One region of the Stenotrophomonas maltophilia genome, then DNA from elsewhere that is predicted to be linked to it. Evidence: riboswitches for the same ligand, from Rfam matches in the RefSeq annotation. Region 1 holds a riboswitch; the other holds the start of a gene.
What was found. A riboswitch is a leader RNA that binds a small molecule or an ion and turns the genes downstream of it on or off. The one in region 1 is predicted to bind thiamine pyrophosphate.
Positions count from the first base shown of each region.

Region 2: it holds a riboswitch for thiamine pyrophosphate, as region 1 does, so the genes downstream of both, thiC (phosphomethylpyrimidine synthase ThiC) here and EZ304_RS19745 (TonB-dependent siderophore receptor) in region 1, are expected to answer to the same signal.

Region 1 covers NZ_CP037858.1:4,267,965-4,275,540, forward strand. Annotated here, with positions in the region: gene EZ304_RS19725 (hypothetical protein) at 1-71, shown strand, start outside; gene EZ304_RS19730 (peptidoglycan-binding domain-containing protein) at 183-2,180, shown strand; gene EZ304_RS19735 (glycine zipper 2TM domain-containing protein) at 2,427-2,834, shown strand; gene EZ304_RS19740 (phosphotransferase enzyme family protein) at 2,963-4,087, shown strand; TPP riboswitch at 4,131-4,226, shown strand; gene EZ304_RS19745 (TonB-dependent siderophore receptor) at 4,297-6,486, shown strand; gene pnuC (nicotinamide riboside transporter PnuC) at 6,495-7,064, shown strand; gene EZ304_RS19755 (hypothetical protein) at 7,170-7,576, opposite strand, start outside.
Region 2 covers NZ_CP037858.1:1,638,268-1,645,843, reverse strand. Annotated here, with positions in the region: gene ggt (gamma-glutamyltransferase) at 1-1,505, shown strand, start outside; gene EZ304_RS07485 (BCCT family transporter) at 2,136-3,713, opposite strand; TPP riboswitch at 3,979-4,079, shown strand; gene thiC (phosphomethylpyrimidine synthase ThiC) at 4,162-6,006, shown strand; gene EZ304_RS07475 (ion channel) at 6,124-6,795, shown strand; gene EZ304_RS07470 (winged helix-turn-helix domain-containing protein) at 7,065-7,576, shown strand, end outside.

The sequences.
Region 1 (7,576 bases):
GTGCGCTGGCTGCCAGCGATGCCGTGCACTACACCTTCGACAGCGCGACCCAGCAGTACATCGCGCCCTGATAGCACCCGCCACACGCGGGTTCCCTGTTGACCGACATGTTCTTGACTCATGGATGAGTCCGGTTGGCGATTCGCGGCACGCGCCGCTCCATCAACCCCGAGGAAGACGTCATGGCACAGCATGACTACAGCAGAAAGGAAGTCCTGGACATCGTCGAGCAGGTCGCCCGGCACAAGGGCATTCCGGTCGATGACTTCATGCGCTTCGCGCACATCGAGACCGGCGGCACCTTCAACGAGCGCGCCCACAACACCTCGTCCGGCGCCAAGGGCCTGTTCCAGTTCGTGCCCGGCTCCGCACGCCAGTATCACCTGACCGGCCACGAGTTCGACCCGACCCGCAACACCGAAGCGGCCGCACAGATGTACCAGGACAACCTGGACTCGATGGCACGCCGCAACGAACGCACCGGCCACCCGTACCTGTCCGGCGGCAGTACGCCGACCGGCCTGGACCTGTACCTGGCCCACCAGCAGGGCAGCGCCGGCTATGGTTCGGTGCAGACCGCGATCGCCACCGGCACCTTCGGCGTGGTCCGCAACGGCCATGGTGAAGAGATCAACATGCGCCGCAACGTACTCAACCAGATCGGCTCCGATGCCAAAGCGCTCACCGGCCACACTCTGGCCGAGATGCGTGGCATGAACGATGGCGACCTGGCGCGCACCTTCTCCAGCTACTACATCCACAAGTACGCGGCGATCAGCATTCCGGAAAAGAACATCGCCCCGCAGACGGTGGCCCCAGGCCAGAGCCAGGGTCAGACCCCGGCAGCGCCGGTGCAGGCCAGCGCCGCCGTGGCAGCCGGTGCAGCCGCGCTGGCGGCGACCGCTTCGGCCGCCGCCGCGCCGAAGCCGGGCATCGAACTGCAGGCCGCCTACGAGGCCGGCGTGAAGTACGACCACGTCAAATACGCCATCAATATTCCGGGCCACGCGCTGCATGTGCCGGGCAAGAGCGGCAAGAACGTGGAACAGGGTTACATCGACTGTTCCGGTTGGGTCGGCACGCTGCAGAACCGGACCATGGATGAGATCAACCAGAAGGCCGGGCATGCGGTCTTCAGCAAGGCCGATCGCATCGACCTGGGCAACCTGGGTTCCGGTGGCATCGTGCGCAAGGCATTCGACCAGTCCGGCGTGCTGCTTGACCGCGACGCGATCCTGAAGCCCGATGCGCTGAAGGAAGGCATGATCATCGGCCTGGATACGGCCAAGACCCGCCACGAGCATTGGAACGGCATCGACCACATCGTGATGGTGGTGCGCGACCCCAACACCGACAAGCTGCTGATCAGCCAGTCCACCGGCAGCAAGGGCGTGCACACCATGCCCATCGAGGATTACCTCAAGCAGGTGAAGGACCACCCGAACTGGAAGCTGTACGCCTCCGACCCGCTGTCCAAGGCGCGCGACCTGCTGGAAAACCGCACCCAGTCGCATGAGCAGACCCAGGGCAAGCCGGCCGCCGAGCACAAGGCCGCTGCCACCCCGCACGCCGAACTGTACAAGCAGGGCGCGCACAGCGAGGGCGTGCGCACAGTGCAGGAGCAACTGGGCCACCTCGGCTACGTCGGTGCCGACGGCAAGCCGCTGATCGAGGATGGCCGCTTCGGCCGCAACACCGACGCGGCGGTGCGCCAGCTGCAGAAGGACAACGGCCTGGTGGCCGACGGCATTGTCGGGGCCAAGACGCTGGAGGCAATCAGGGAAGCCCGCGAGCGCCCGCTGCTGAACGACGAACGGCACCCGCGCAATCCGCTCTTCATCCAGGCAAGCAAGGGGCTGGAACTGATGCCGGCAGGCACCTTCAAGGATCGCCACGCGCTGGAAAGCGCCGCCGCGGCCCTGACCAAGGAGGCGCATGCCGCCGGCCTGCAGCGCATCGACACGGTGGTGCCGAGCCCGAACGGTGAGCGCCTGTTTGCCGTGCAGGGCACGATCGGCGACCCCGCCGCCAGCCGCGTGGCGGTGGAGACCCGTGCAGCCAGCGAGCAGAGCCTGGCGCTCAGCAGCGGTGCCGTGCAGGGCGCGCCGAACGTGCTGCATCAGCAGCAGGACGCCCAGCAGGAGCAGGCCCGGCAGGCACAGAAGGCCATGGGCGTCTGAGCCCGCGGCGCCTTGCAGACCAGGGAAGGGCCGCGCCATGCGCGGCCCTTTCCCTTTCTGCCAGCTGAGCGGCAGCGGCCGCTTTCAGCCTTGCTTCATGCCGCCTGCCGCTAGATGAATGCGCAAGCCGCACGGTGGGCCAGGCAATGTTCCGGCAATGTTGGAACGTCAGCGTGGTCTCCACGGCAGCCGGGGCGCCCGCGCCCTCCCTGCCCAGCGTGGCATGCACCTCACAGGAGAACGAACATGCTCAGTACTTCCACACTCAGCTTCCGTGGTCTGGCGATGGCCCTGGCACTGGTGGCCGGTGTTGCCGTGGTCAGCGATGCCAGCGCGATGTCGAGGAAGGACAAGCGCACCCTGGTCGGCGCCGTGGTCGGTGGCGTGGCCGGCAACCTGCTCTCCAACGGTGATCCCGCTGCCACTGTCGGCGGTGCCGTGGCCGGCGGCGCGATCGGCAACCTGACCACGTCCGACCGCCGCGACCGTCGCTATTACGACAACCGTTACTACGACAACCGCTACGACCGCCGCTACGATCGTGGCTATTACCGCAGCGGCTACTACGACCGTGGCGACGACCGTCGCTGGCAGCGCCAGCGCTACTACGACAACCGCTACTACAACGACCGCGGCCGCCATCGCGGCTGGTAAGCGGCGCGACGGCATCATCGCAGCTGATGCAGGCACGGGCGGGTCGATGACCCGCCCGTTTGCGTTGGCCGCGCGCATGGCGTTGAATGCGCAGCCTTGGATGTGACTTTCCCCACTGGGGCTGCGGCATGACTTCTTCCTCCCACCGCGTGCAGGGCCTCAACAACGACGAGGTCGCTGCCGACTGGCCGCCGATCAGCGCGGCGGACATTGCGTGGCTGAGTGCGCGTTACCCGCAGCTGGACGAGCACAGCCATCCCCGCTGGCACAGCCCGCGACCGCTGTCGGCCGCCGCCATCGTCGACGGCGTGGACGGCGCGGTGTTCGTCAAGCGCCATCACCACAGCGTGCGCAGCGCGGCCTGCCTGGAAGAAGAGCACCGCTTCATCGCCCATCTCGCCGCAGCGGGCGTACCGGTGGTGCAGGTGCTGCCGGCGACCGATGGCCGCACTGCGGTCGAACACGGCGAATGGACCCTCGAGCTGCATGCGATCGGCGTCGGCGAGGACCTGTACCGCGATGCCGTGTCGTGGTCGCTGCTGACCGACGTCGCGCAGGCCCGCGAGGCCGGGCGTGCACTCGCGCAGCTGCACTGTGCTGCGGCCAGCCACCACGCGCCCCAGCGCAGCACCCATGTGCTGGTCGCGCGCGACGATCTGATCCGTGCCGACGATCCGATCGCGGCCATCAAGGCAGGGCTGCACGAGCGCCCCGGGCTGGCCCGCTATCTCGCGCGCATTCCATGGGAAGCGCAGCTGCGGCGCGACGTGCTGCCGTGGCATGCCGGCCTGGCCCAGCGCCTGCGCGACGAGCCACGGTTGTGGGCGCACAACGACTGGCATGTCTCCAACCTGCTGTGGCGCGATGGGCAGATCAGTACCGTGCTGGATTTCGGCCTGGCCTCACCCACCAGCGCGCTGTTCGACCTCGCCACGGCGATCGAGCGCAACGCGGTGGCGTGGCTGGAACTGGAGCACGGCATGGAAGCGGTGCGCATCGATATCGCGCTGGCCCTGCTCGACGGCTATCGCCAGGTGCTGCCGCTGTCGGCGGCACGCGTGCGCCTGCTGGCCGACCTGCTGCCGATGGTCCATTTCGACTTCGCACTGTCCGAAGTGGAGTACTTCGAGGGCGTCACCGGCTCGACCGCCAATGCCGACGTAGCGTGGCAGCCCTTCATGCTGGGGCATCCGGCATGGTTCCACAGCGCGCCGGGACAGGCACTGCTGCAGGCGCTGCACGCGGCAGCCTGAAGGGCACCGGCTCGCAAATCCGTACCATTTGTAGTGAAATGGTCACCTGAAGCGGGGGTGCCTGGATCTGCCAGGCTGAGAGAGTCCCTTGGAACCTGATCCGGTTTGCACCGGCGTAGGGAGCTTTGAGCCGCAGCCACACCCCCATCATGGGCCGGTGCACCTGCGCGCCGTCGCTTCGTCTCCCTTGTTGTCCGAAGACGAACCGAATGAACCGCTGCCTGCGCCCCACCCTGCTCTCCCTCGCCCTCTGCGCCGCGCTGCCGCTGCACGCCAGCGACGCCGAAGCGTCCCCCGATGCGGCTGCCACCAGCGCCGAACGCTCGCCGACCGAACTGGCAGCAGTGCGCGTGCAGGCCGGCAAACCGAAGGCCGATACCTCGCGCGTGAATGCCTTCGGTGGTGGTTCCTGGAAGGACATGCCGGCCTCGGTGAACGTGCTCGAGCGTGACTACCTCGACCGCCGCCAGGTGCGTTCGCTGTCCGAGCTGGCCAGCAACGATGCCTCACTGGGCGATGCCTACGCGCCGGTGGGCTACTACCAGAACATCGCCATCCGTGGCTTCGCCCTGGACGCCGCCACCGGCTACCGCTTCAACGGCCTGTCCATCGCCGGCGAACAGCGCCTGGCGCTGGAGAATGTGCAGTCGGTGGAAATCCTCAAGGGCGAAGCCGGCCTGGCCGCAGGCGTGATGGCACCGGGCGGCATCATCAACTACATCGGCAAGCGCCCGGCCGAGGTACGCACTGCCACGCTCGGCACCGATTCGGAAGGCTCGCGCTACGTCGCCGTCGATGTCGGCCACTGGATCACCCCGCGTTTCGGCCTGCGCCTGAATGCCGCGTGGGATTCCAGCAACTCCTATGTCGAGCACGCCGATGGCCGCCGCAATTTCTACTCGTTGGCCGCCGACTGGCTGATCGGCGAGCGCGGCAAGCTGGAAGTGGATGCCAACTACCAGACCAGCTCGCAGCGTTCGGTGTCGGGTTACCAGCTGCTGGGCGCGCGCGACCTGCCGCGCGGCGTCGACCGCGAGCACCTGCTCGGCTACCAGCCGTGGCAGCGCCCGGTGGATATCGCCAGCACCAACATCACCGCCCTGCACACCTATGATTTCAACGACGCCTGGCAGTCGCGCGTGTCGGTGGGCCACAGCCGGTCGGTGATCGATGACAACGTCGCCTTCGCCTATGGCTGCTACTACGCCACGCAGTGCGCCGATGGCAGCGTGCCGGGCAACTACTTCGCGCCCAATGGCGACTACGACGTCTACGACTACCGCAGCCCGGACGACACCCGCCGCAACCAGCAGGCGCGTGCCGAACTGCGTGGCCGCTTCGAGACCGGCAACGTCGGCCATGAGCTGACCCTCGGTGCCGACTACTTCCGCCGCACCGTGGACAAGCGCCCGAGCGTCAACGAGTACGTCGGCACCAGCAACATCCACGACGCACCGGTGCAGGTGTTCGTGCCGTCGCCGAAGATGCCGGGGCCGTCCGCACGGCGCCTGGACAGCCGCCAGACCGCGTTCTTCGCGCTGGACCGGATGAGCTTCGGTGACGACTGGCAGTGGCTGGCCGGCGGCCGCTTCGTGCGCCTGGACGAGCGCGCCTACGACAAGCGCGGCACCCCGCAGCGCCACAGCCGTCTGTCGCGCTTCCTGCCGCAGACCGCCGTGGTGTGGAAGGCCACCGACCAGCTCAACGCCTATGCCAGCTACGTGCGCGGCATTTCGCTGGGCCAGGAAGCGCCGTTCTGGACCAGCAACGCCGATACCTTCCTGCCATCGGTGCAGTCCCGGCAGCTGGAAGTGGGCGTGAAGTACGTGCCGGTCGAAGCACTGACGCTGGGCGCGGCGGTGTTCCGCATTTCGCAGCCGTACCAGTACGCCAAGCCCGACAACAGCGACGTCGGCTACACCTTCGTTGAGGAAGGCACGCAGACCCACACCGGCCTGGAGCTGACCGCCAACGGCCAGCTGACCGATGCGCTGCAGATCGTGGCCAGCGCCAGCGTGCTGCAGGCGCGCGCGCGCGACACCGGCACACCGGCCTATGAAGGCCATCAACTGGTGAACGTGCCGAAGGTGCGCGCCAGCGTGCACGTGGCCTATGCGCTGCCGTTCGTGCAGGGCCTGGATGTGACCGGTGGCTGGCGCTATGCCGGTGCCAACGTGGCCCGCGCCGACGGTGGCGTGCGCGCGCCCGACTACTCGGTGTTCGACGCGGGCCTGCGTTTCCAGCATCGCCTGCACGAGCGCGCGGTGACCTGGAACCTGTCGGTGGACAACGTGTTCAACCGCTTCTACTGGCGCGATACCGGCAGCAGCGGCGGTGACTACTACCTGCTCCCCGGCGCACCGCGACAGGCCCGCCTGTCGGTGACGTTCGCGCTGTGAGCGGCGTGATGCTGGAGTGGACCGCCGCGCTGTGCAGCATCCTCGGCGTTTGGCTGATGGCCAAGCGCCGGCTGGTGGCGTGGCCGGTCGGCCTGCTGTCGGTGACGCTGTACGGGCTGGTGTTCGCCGAGGCCAAGCTGTACTCGGACACCCTGCTGCAGGTCGCCTTCGGTGGCTTCCTGGTCTATGGCTGGCTCAACTGGCGCCAGCATGCTGCCGATGAAGGCAGCATCCGCATCGTGCCGTTGGCGCGCGGCAAGCTGCTGCGCGACCTGGCCATCGGCCTGTGCGGTGGCGTGGCGTTGGGAGCCGGCATGCACACCTTCACCGACGCTGCGCTGCCGTGGCTGGACGCGATGCTGACCGCACTGAGCCTGGTTGGCCAGTGGTGGCAGGCACGCCGCCACGTGGCCTGCTGGTGGGTGTGGATCGCGGTGGACGTGGTCTACGTCGGCGCCTACCTGTTCAAGTCGCTGCACGTGACCGCCGCGCTGTACGTGTTCTTCCTCGGCCTGGCCGTGTTCGGCCTGCGCGCATGGAGCGCCGCCGCGCGCGAGCCGCAGGTGGCAACGCAGTAGAGCCACGCCATGCGTGGCTGAGGAACACCGGTAGTCGCCAACCGTGGTTGGCGCGCGCCTACCGACCACGGTCGGTTACCATGCACATCCACGCATGGCGTGGATCTACTGGGTAAGCAGCAGGCCCAGCCGCAGCGGCTGCCGCATGTCGGCCGGTGGGGCCGCCTGCAACGGCGCGGCCTGCAGCGTCGCGCGCAGGTCGGCGTCGACCTGGGCATCACCCAGGCTGTCGAACTCCAGCTTCGATATGCGACCATCTGCCGCGATCCACACGCTCACCGGCAACGGCGTCGGCGCATCCGGATGTGCCTGCAGCCATTCCAGCACGCGCTGCGCCTGAGGATCCTGTTCCTGCTGCAGGCGCTGCTGCAGCTGGCCACCCACGGCGGCGGCGTAGGCCATCCAGTGCGCAGGGGCATCCTGCGCGGAAACGCTGGCACTCCCCAGTGCCAACGCGCCGAACAACGCGGCCAGTGGCCGCCACCAGCGCCGCACGCCGGTCCCGTTCCCAG
Region 2 (7,576 bases), 1.9 Mb from region 1:
TTGCCGCCAACGCCGCGCTCGGTCTGATGGAGCCCACTGGCAACGGCATCGGCGGCGACCTGTTCGCCATCGTCTGGGACCCGAAGACACAGAAGCTCTATGGCTACAACGGCTCGGGCCGCTCGCCGAAATCGCTCACCCTGGCCGAGTTCCAGCGCCGTGGCCTGAAGGAGATCCCAGCCACCGGCCCGCTGCCGGTCTCCGTGCCAGGCGCGGTCGATGGCTGGTTCGCCCTGCATGATCGCTTCGGCCGCAAGCCGATGGCCGACAATCTGGCGCCGGCCATCCGCTACGCACGCGAGGGCCACCCGGTGGCCGAAGTGATCGCCTACTACTGGGACCGCTCGGTGCCGAAGCTGTCGCAGTACCCGGGCTTCAAGGAGCAGTTCACGATCAACGGCCACGCCCCGCGCAAGGGCGAGATGTGGAAGAACCCGAACCTGGCCAGCACCCTGCAGAAGATCGCCGACGGCGGCCGTGATGCTTTCTACAAGGGCGAGATCGCCCACACCATCGGCGACTACTTCAAGGCCAACGGCGGCTACCTGAGTTACCAGGACCTGGCCGACCACCGCGGTGAATGGGTCGAGCCGGTCAGCAGCAACTACCGTGGCTACGACGTGTGGGAACTGCCGCCGAACAGCCAGGGCATTGCCGCGCTGCAGATCCTCAACGTGCTGGAAGGCTACGACTTCTCGAAGATCCCGTTCGGCTCCCCGGAGCATGTGCACCTGTTCGTTGAAGCGAAGAAACTGGCCTTCGCCGACCGTGCGCGCTTCTACGCCGACATGGCGTTCCAGCCGGCACCGGTGCAGAAGCTGATCTCCAAGGAGTACGCGGCGCAGCGTCGCGCGCTGATTTCGATGGACAAGGCGTTGAAGGAAGTGCAGCCGGGCACGCCCAAGCAGCTGGAGGAGGGCGACACGATCTACATGACCGTGGCCGACGCCGACGGCATGATGGTGTCGCTGATCCAGTCCAACTACCGCGGCATGGGCAGTGGCATGGCGCCGCCGGGGCTGGGCTTCATCCTGCAGGATCGTGGCGAGATGTTCGTGCTGCAGAAGAACCATCCCAACGGCTACGCGCCGGGCAAGCGCCCGTTCCAGACCATCATTCCGGCCTTCATCACCAAGGGCGGCAAGCCGTATGCCAGCTTCGGCGTGATGGGGGGCGCGATGCAGCCGCAGGGCCACGCGCAGATCGTGATGAACCTGGTGGACTTCGGGATGAACCTGCAGGAAGCCGGCGATGCACCGCGCATCCAGCATGAAGGCTCAACCGAACCGACCGGCCAGGCCACGGCGATGACCGACGGTGGTGAAGTGAATCTGGAAACCGGCTTCCCGTACGAGACGGTGCGCGCGCTGATGCGCAAGGGGCATCGCATCGTGTTTGCCGACGGCCCGTATGGCGGCTACCAGGCAATCATGCGTGATCCTGAGACCGGGGTTTATTACGGTGCTTCGGAGAGTCGCAAGGATGGGCAGGCGGCGGGGTATTGAGGTTTCCCGGCCATCGGGCTGAGCCCCCTCTGCGGTGATGGCAGTGATATGAGGCTTGGCCGGGCGGGTGGGCTGGTCGGGGGACGCCGTGAATCCGTCCCTGCAGGCTTGGCAGCCGCTTGCTCGTGTGCGCTGTCCTGCGCACACGGCAAGACCGGGGTTGGGCGTCCCGCCCAACCCGCCCGAGGCATGCCTCGGGCCCATGCGGCTGACACCCCAGCCCACCCGCCCGGCCCCTGACAGTTTCCTGCGGCCGCCACCGCAGGAAGAGAAAGAAGAAGATCAAAAGCAAAGACAACAGCAACAGCAACAGCCGCGCGCTGTGGGTTGGGGTCAGATCCGTTTTCCGAAGGAAAGCGGATCCGACCCCTTCTTGTTTTCCGATACACCTCATCCACGCATAGCGTGGAAAACCCACCGTCACACGGAAACTGTCGGGGGTGGGGCGGCGTGGGCTGGCAGGACCGTTGGCGCCATGGATGGCGCCATCGAGCCCCCAGGAATGGGTTTACGGCGTGTCCTGCCAGCCCACACCGCCCCGCCAAACCAGCAGCAACCCAGAGCCGCTTTTGAAGTTGTTGTTGCCGTTGCTTGAAAAAAGCGGTGCAGCCGCAGGCTGCAAAACAACCCTCAATCCCGATCCTGCGCGCGTGCGGCCTCCGCCTGGGTCTCCTCCTGCGCCGCCATCTCGCGCGCGATCCACGCATCGATCATGTGCCGCTGGCGCTGCGCCTGACGTCGCTCACGCGTGTACTCCTGGTCCAGAACCCGGTACAGCGACACCATCACCAGCACCATCAGCAACGCGAACGGCAATGCTGCGATCGTGATCATGCCCTGCAGCGCGTCCAGTCCACCGGCCAGCAGCAACGCCGCTGCGATCAACGCCACCGCAATGCCCCAGGCCAGCTTGCGCTTCAGCGGTGGGTCGCCGGCCTCGTCGGTGGACATGCTGGCCAGCACCAGTACCGCCGAATCGGCCGAGGTTACGAAGAAGATCATCAGCAGTACCAGCGCGATGCACGACAGCAACAGCGGTAGCGGCATGCTGTCGAACAGTGTGAACAGCACCGTCTCGTAGCCATTGCCCAGCGCCTGCACCAGATCGGCGTGGCCGAAGATCTGTGCCCATAGCGCGGTGCCGCCGAACACCGCGAACCAGAAGAAGCCCAGCAGCGTCGGCGCGAGCACTACGCCGATCACGAATTCGCGCACGCTGCGGCCACGCGAGATGCGCGCGATGAACGATCCCACGAACGGTGCCCACGAGATCCACCAGGCCCAGTAGAAGATCGTCCAGTCCGCCACCCAGGTGCTACCGGAAAAAGGCGACATGCGCAGGCTCATCGTCACCAGCTGGTTGAGGTAGGAGCCCAGCGTGGTGGTGAACGTATCGAAGATGAAGCCGGTCGGCCCAAGCACCAGCAGGATGGCTGCCAGCAACGCAGCCAATGCCAGGTTGAAGTTGGACAGCCATTTCACCCCGCGTTCCACGCCACTGGCGGTGGAGGCCATGTACAGCACGAAGGCGACGGCAATGATGGTCATCTGCACCGCGACGGTGGCCTGCACGCTGAAGACGCGTTCGATACCTGCCGCGATCTGGATGGTGCCGAAGCCGAGCGTGGTGGCGACACCAATCGCCGTGGCAACTACGGCAGCGATGTTGACTACCCGACCGATCCAGCCGCGATGGTGACGGCCGATGATCGGTTGCAGCATGTCGCTGACCAGGCCGCGCCCGTTGCGGTTGAACTGGAACCAGGCCATCGCCAGGCCGATCAGCGCATAGATCGCCCACGGATGCAGGCCCCAGTGGAAGAACGCATAGCGCATCGAGGCGCGCGCGGCGTCCATGCTTTGCGGCGCCAGGCCCTCGGGCGGCTTGCTGAAATGCGAGATCGGTTCGGCCGCACCCCAGAACACCAGGCCGATGCCCATGCCGGCAGCGAACAGCATCGACATCCAGCTGGCGCGGGAGAATTCCGGCTCGGCATCTTCACCACCGATGCGCAGGTTGCCGAAGCGACCGAATGCCAAGTACATCAGGAAAGTCAGCGCCAGGAACACGACCAGAAGATAGAGCCAGCCGACACTGCGGACGACATCGGCGAGTACCGACTGCACCACCGTATTGAAGGGGCCCGGTGCAACACCGGCAAGCAGCACCAGAAGCAGAACCAGTGCGATGGAAACGCGAAACACCATGAAGGAGCTTCTCCGATCAAGGGATTGAGGGGAGCGAGCAGAGCTTGCTGCGAGGGGCCGGCGACATGCAGCACAGACCGGGCAGGAGCCGCGAAGGCGGCGAGATAAGCATCGTTCGCGACGACACGATGCGCGTGCACGTTACTGAACGCGATGTCACGGTTCTGTTAACGAATAGCGATTGGGGTCAGATCCGCTTTCCGCAGGAAAGCGGATCTGACCCCGGGAGCAACTCCGGAGGCGGGCGGTCTATGCTCTAATGCGCAGCAAGAAGCGGGGGTACCGGGCCATGTGGCCACGGTTGAGACAGTCCCTTGGAACCTGATCCGGCTCATACCGGCGTAGGGAAGCTTTGCAGTGCAGCCGTGCCCGGACTCCGCCCAAGGACCGTCCGTGCGCGGGCGCAGTGCGCCGCCGCTTCGTCCCTGACCTTCCTGGACGATGCCCGATGAACGCACAGCTCTCCGCCCTGCAGCAACAGGCCCAGCAACTCTCTGAATCCGTGACCCGGCCGATTCCCGGTTCGCGCAAGATCCATGTGCCTGGTTCGCGCCCGGATCTCCTGGTACCGATGCGCGAGATCGCGCTGACCCGCACGCCGACGCTGTTCGGCGGCGAGGAGAATGCGCCGGTAACGGTCTATGACACGTCCGGCCCCTACACCGATCCTGACGTGCATATCGATCTTTCCGCAGGCCTGCCGGCGCTGCGCCGTGGCTGGGTGGAAGAACGGGGGGATACCGAACAGCTCGACGGCCTCAGCTCTTCGTTCGGCCGCGACCGCGAACATGACCCGAAGCTCGATGCGGTGCGTTTCCCCGCACGCAGCCTGCCACGCCGCGCACGTACTGGTGCAAATGTCACCCAGATGCACTACGCGCGGCGCGGCATCATCACGCCGGAAATGGAATTCGTCGCCATCCGCGAGAATCAGCGCCTGGACGCGATCCGCGATGCCGGACTGCTGCAGCAGCACCCGGGCGAAGCGTTCGGTGCTTCGATCCAGAAGATCATCACCCCCGAGTTCGTGCGCGACGAGATTGCCCGTGGTCGTGCGGTGCTGCCCAACAACATCAACCATCCGGAAAGCGAGCCGATGATCATCGGCCGTAACTTCCTCACCAAGATCAACGCCAACATCGGCAACAGCGCCGTGTCTTCCGGCATCGCCGAGGAAGTGGAGAAGCTGGTGTGGGCGATCCGCTGGGGCGGCGACACGGTGATGGATCTGTCCACTGGCAAGCACATCCACGAAACCCGTGAATGGATCATCCGCAACTCGCCGGTGGCGATCGGTACCGTGCCGATCTATCAGGCGCTGGAAAAGGTCGATGGCCGTGCCGAGGCACTGACCTGGGAAATCTTCCGCGACACGCTGATCGAGCAGGCCGAGCAGGGCGTGGACTACTTCACCATCCATGCCGGCGTGCTGCTGCGTTACGTGCCGCTCACCGCCAGGCGCGTTACCGGCATCGTCAGCCGCGGTGGCTCGATCATGGCCAAGTGGTGCCTGGCGCACCACAAGGAGAACTTCCTCTACACGCATTTCGAAGAGATCTGCGAAATCATGAAGGCCTATGACGTGACCTTCTCGCTGGGCGACGGCCTGCGCCCGGGCTGCATTGCCGATGCCAACGACGCGGCACAGTTCGGCGAGCTGGAGACGCTGGGCGAACTGACGAAGATCGCCTGGAAGCACGACGTGCAGACCATGATCGAAGGCCCCGGCCACGTGCCGATGCAGCTGATCAAGGAGAACATGGACAAGCAGCTGCGCGAGTGCGGCGAAGCGCCGTTCTACACGCTGGGTCCGCTGACGACCGACATCGCGCCGGGCTACGACCACATCACCAGCGCGATCGGTGCGGCGATGATCGGCTGGTTCGGTACCGCCATGCTCTGCTACGTGACGCCGAAGGAGCACCTTGGACTGCCCAACCGCCAGGACGTGCGCGACGGCATCATGGCTTACCGCATTGCCGCGCACGCGGCCGACCTGGCCAAGGGGCACCCGGGCGCGCAGGTGCGCGACAACGCGCTGAGCAAGGCGCGCTTCGAGTTCCGCTGGGAGGACCAGTTCCATCTCGGGCTGGATCCGGAGAAGGCCAAGGAATTCCACGACGAGACGCTGCCGAAGGACGCGCACAAGCTGGCCCATTTCTGCTCGATGTGCGGCCCGCACTTCTGTTCGATGAAGATCACCCAGGACGTACGTGACTACGCAGAGGCCGGCATGAAGGAGAAGTCGCAGGAGTTCCGTGCTGCCGGTGCCGAGGTCTACCGCCAGGGATGATGCTGCACCGGTAGCGCCCGGCGGTTCTCCTGGACGGCGCCGCGGTCCAGGAGAACCGCCGGGCGTGGCCCGGCGCGACCCGTTATGCTCCGGCCACTGCCCAGCGGAAAGGACGCCATGCCTGTTGCCTTGACCACCCGCTGGCTGGCAATCGCCCGCCGCCACCCCTCGGCATGGCTGCTGGGGGCCCAGCTGCTGGCGGTCCTGCTGTATCCCGCGCTGGATGACACCGCCGCTGGCCGGGCGGCGCTGGGCATGTTCGGCATGGCGGTGCTCGGCCTGGCGCTGTGGGTGGTCCAGCGCAGCCCGTTGGGAACCTGGCTGGCATTGCTGCTGGCCATTCCCTCGGTGGTGTTCTCGCTGGCTGGGGCGCTTCTGGACCGCAGCGCGCTGCTGACCACGGCACAGCTGCTGGAAAGCCTGCTGTACTTCTATACGGCGGGGGCATTGATCGCCTACATGCTGCAGGACCATCGAGTGACCCGCGACGAGCTGTTCGCGGCCGGGGCAACCTTCACCCTGCTGGCCTGGGCGTTCGCCTTTGCGTTCGCGGTGTGCCAGCAGTGGTATCCAGGCAGTTTCCAGGGTACGACCGCGGGCCCCGAGCGCAGTTGGATGGAGCTGCTTTATCTGAGCTTCAGCTTGTTGTCCGGTGTTGGATTGAGCGACGTCGTGCCGCTGCACCCGCAGGCACGGGCCCTGGTGATGCTCGAACAGTTCGCAGGCGTCATGTATATCGGCCTGGTGGTGTCGCGTCTGGTCGGATTGACCATGCTTCGGCGCATGTGAAAATGAACGCCAGATAAAAATTTCGCGCCCAAAAGGGCGCGAATAGTGATGCAGATTATGTGAATGCGTCGGCGAGAGAGAGCCTGAGTGTCGACCCCGTCATAGGCGGGGTAACCGGCTTAGGCTAATATCCGGGGGCGTTATTGTTTTTGCGGTATGCGCCGATGCTTTGTGCGGAATCTGGCTTTTCGATGACCCTGTCCAGGGACGGTGGGGACGGTATTGCTGGTGAGCCCTGCCCAGGTCCCGTCCCTACTGTATAGCGGAAAATGAACAGCAGCGAACTCACGCCCATCGAGGCCGACCGCGTGCAGGTCGGCGACTGCGTCATTACCTTGTCCTCGCGTGAGGTCGAGGTCGAAGGCGCGCGCCGTCCGCGGAGGCTGACGCCGAAAGCGCTGGGCGTGCTGCGCGTGTTGATGCGGCAGCCGGGGCGCGTGGTTACCCGTGAAGAGCTGTTTGCCGAGGTCTGGCCCGATACGTTGCCGACCAATGACGTGCTGACCCAGGCCGTCACCCAGCTGCGCAAGGCGTTCGCCAACGACGACGACAACAGCCAGGCCTACATCGAAACCATCGCCAAGAGCGGTTATCGGCTGCTGGTGCCGGTGCAGGCGCTGGACGACTTCGAGCCGGTGGCGGAAGTGGAAGCGGTAGCCGTTGCGGACGCGATGCCGTCGCCGGACGGTACCGGCACGATTCCGGCGATGGCCGTGCCGGCAGCGCCTTCACGCCGGCGCGGCTGGCGCCAGCTGCGCCGCCAGCTGTTGTGGGTGCTGGG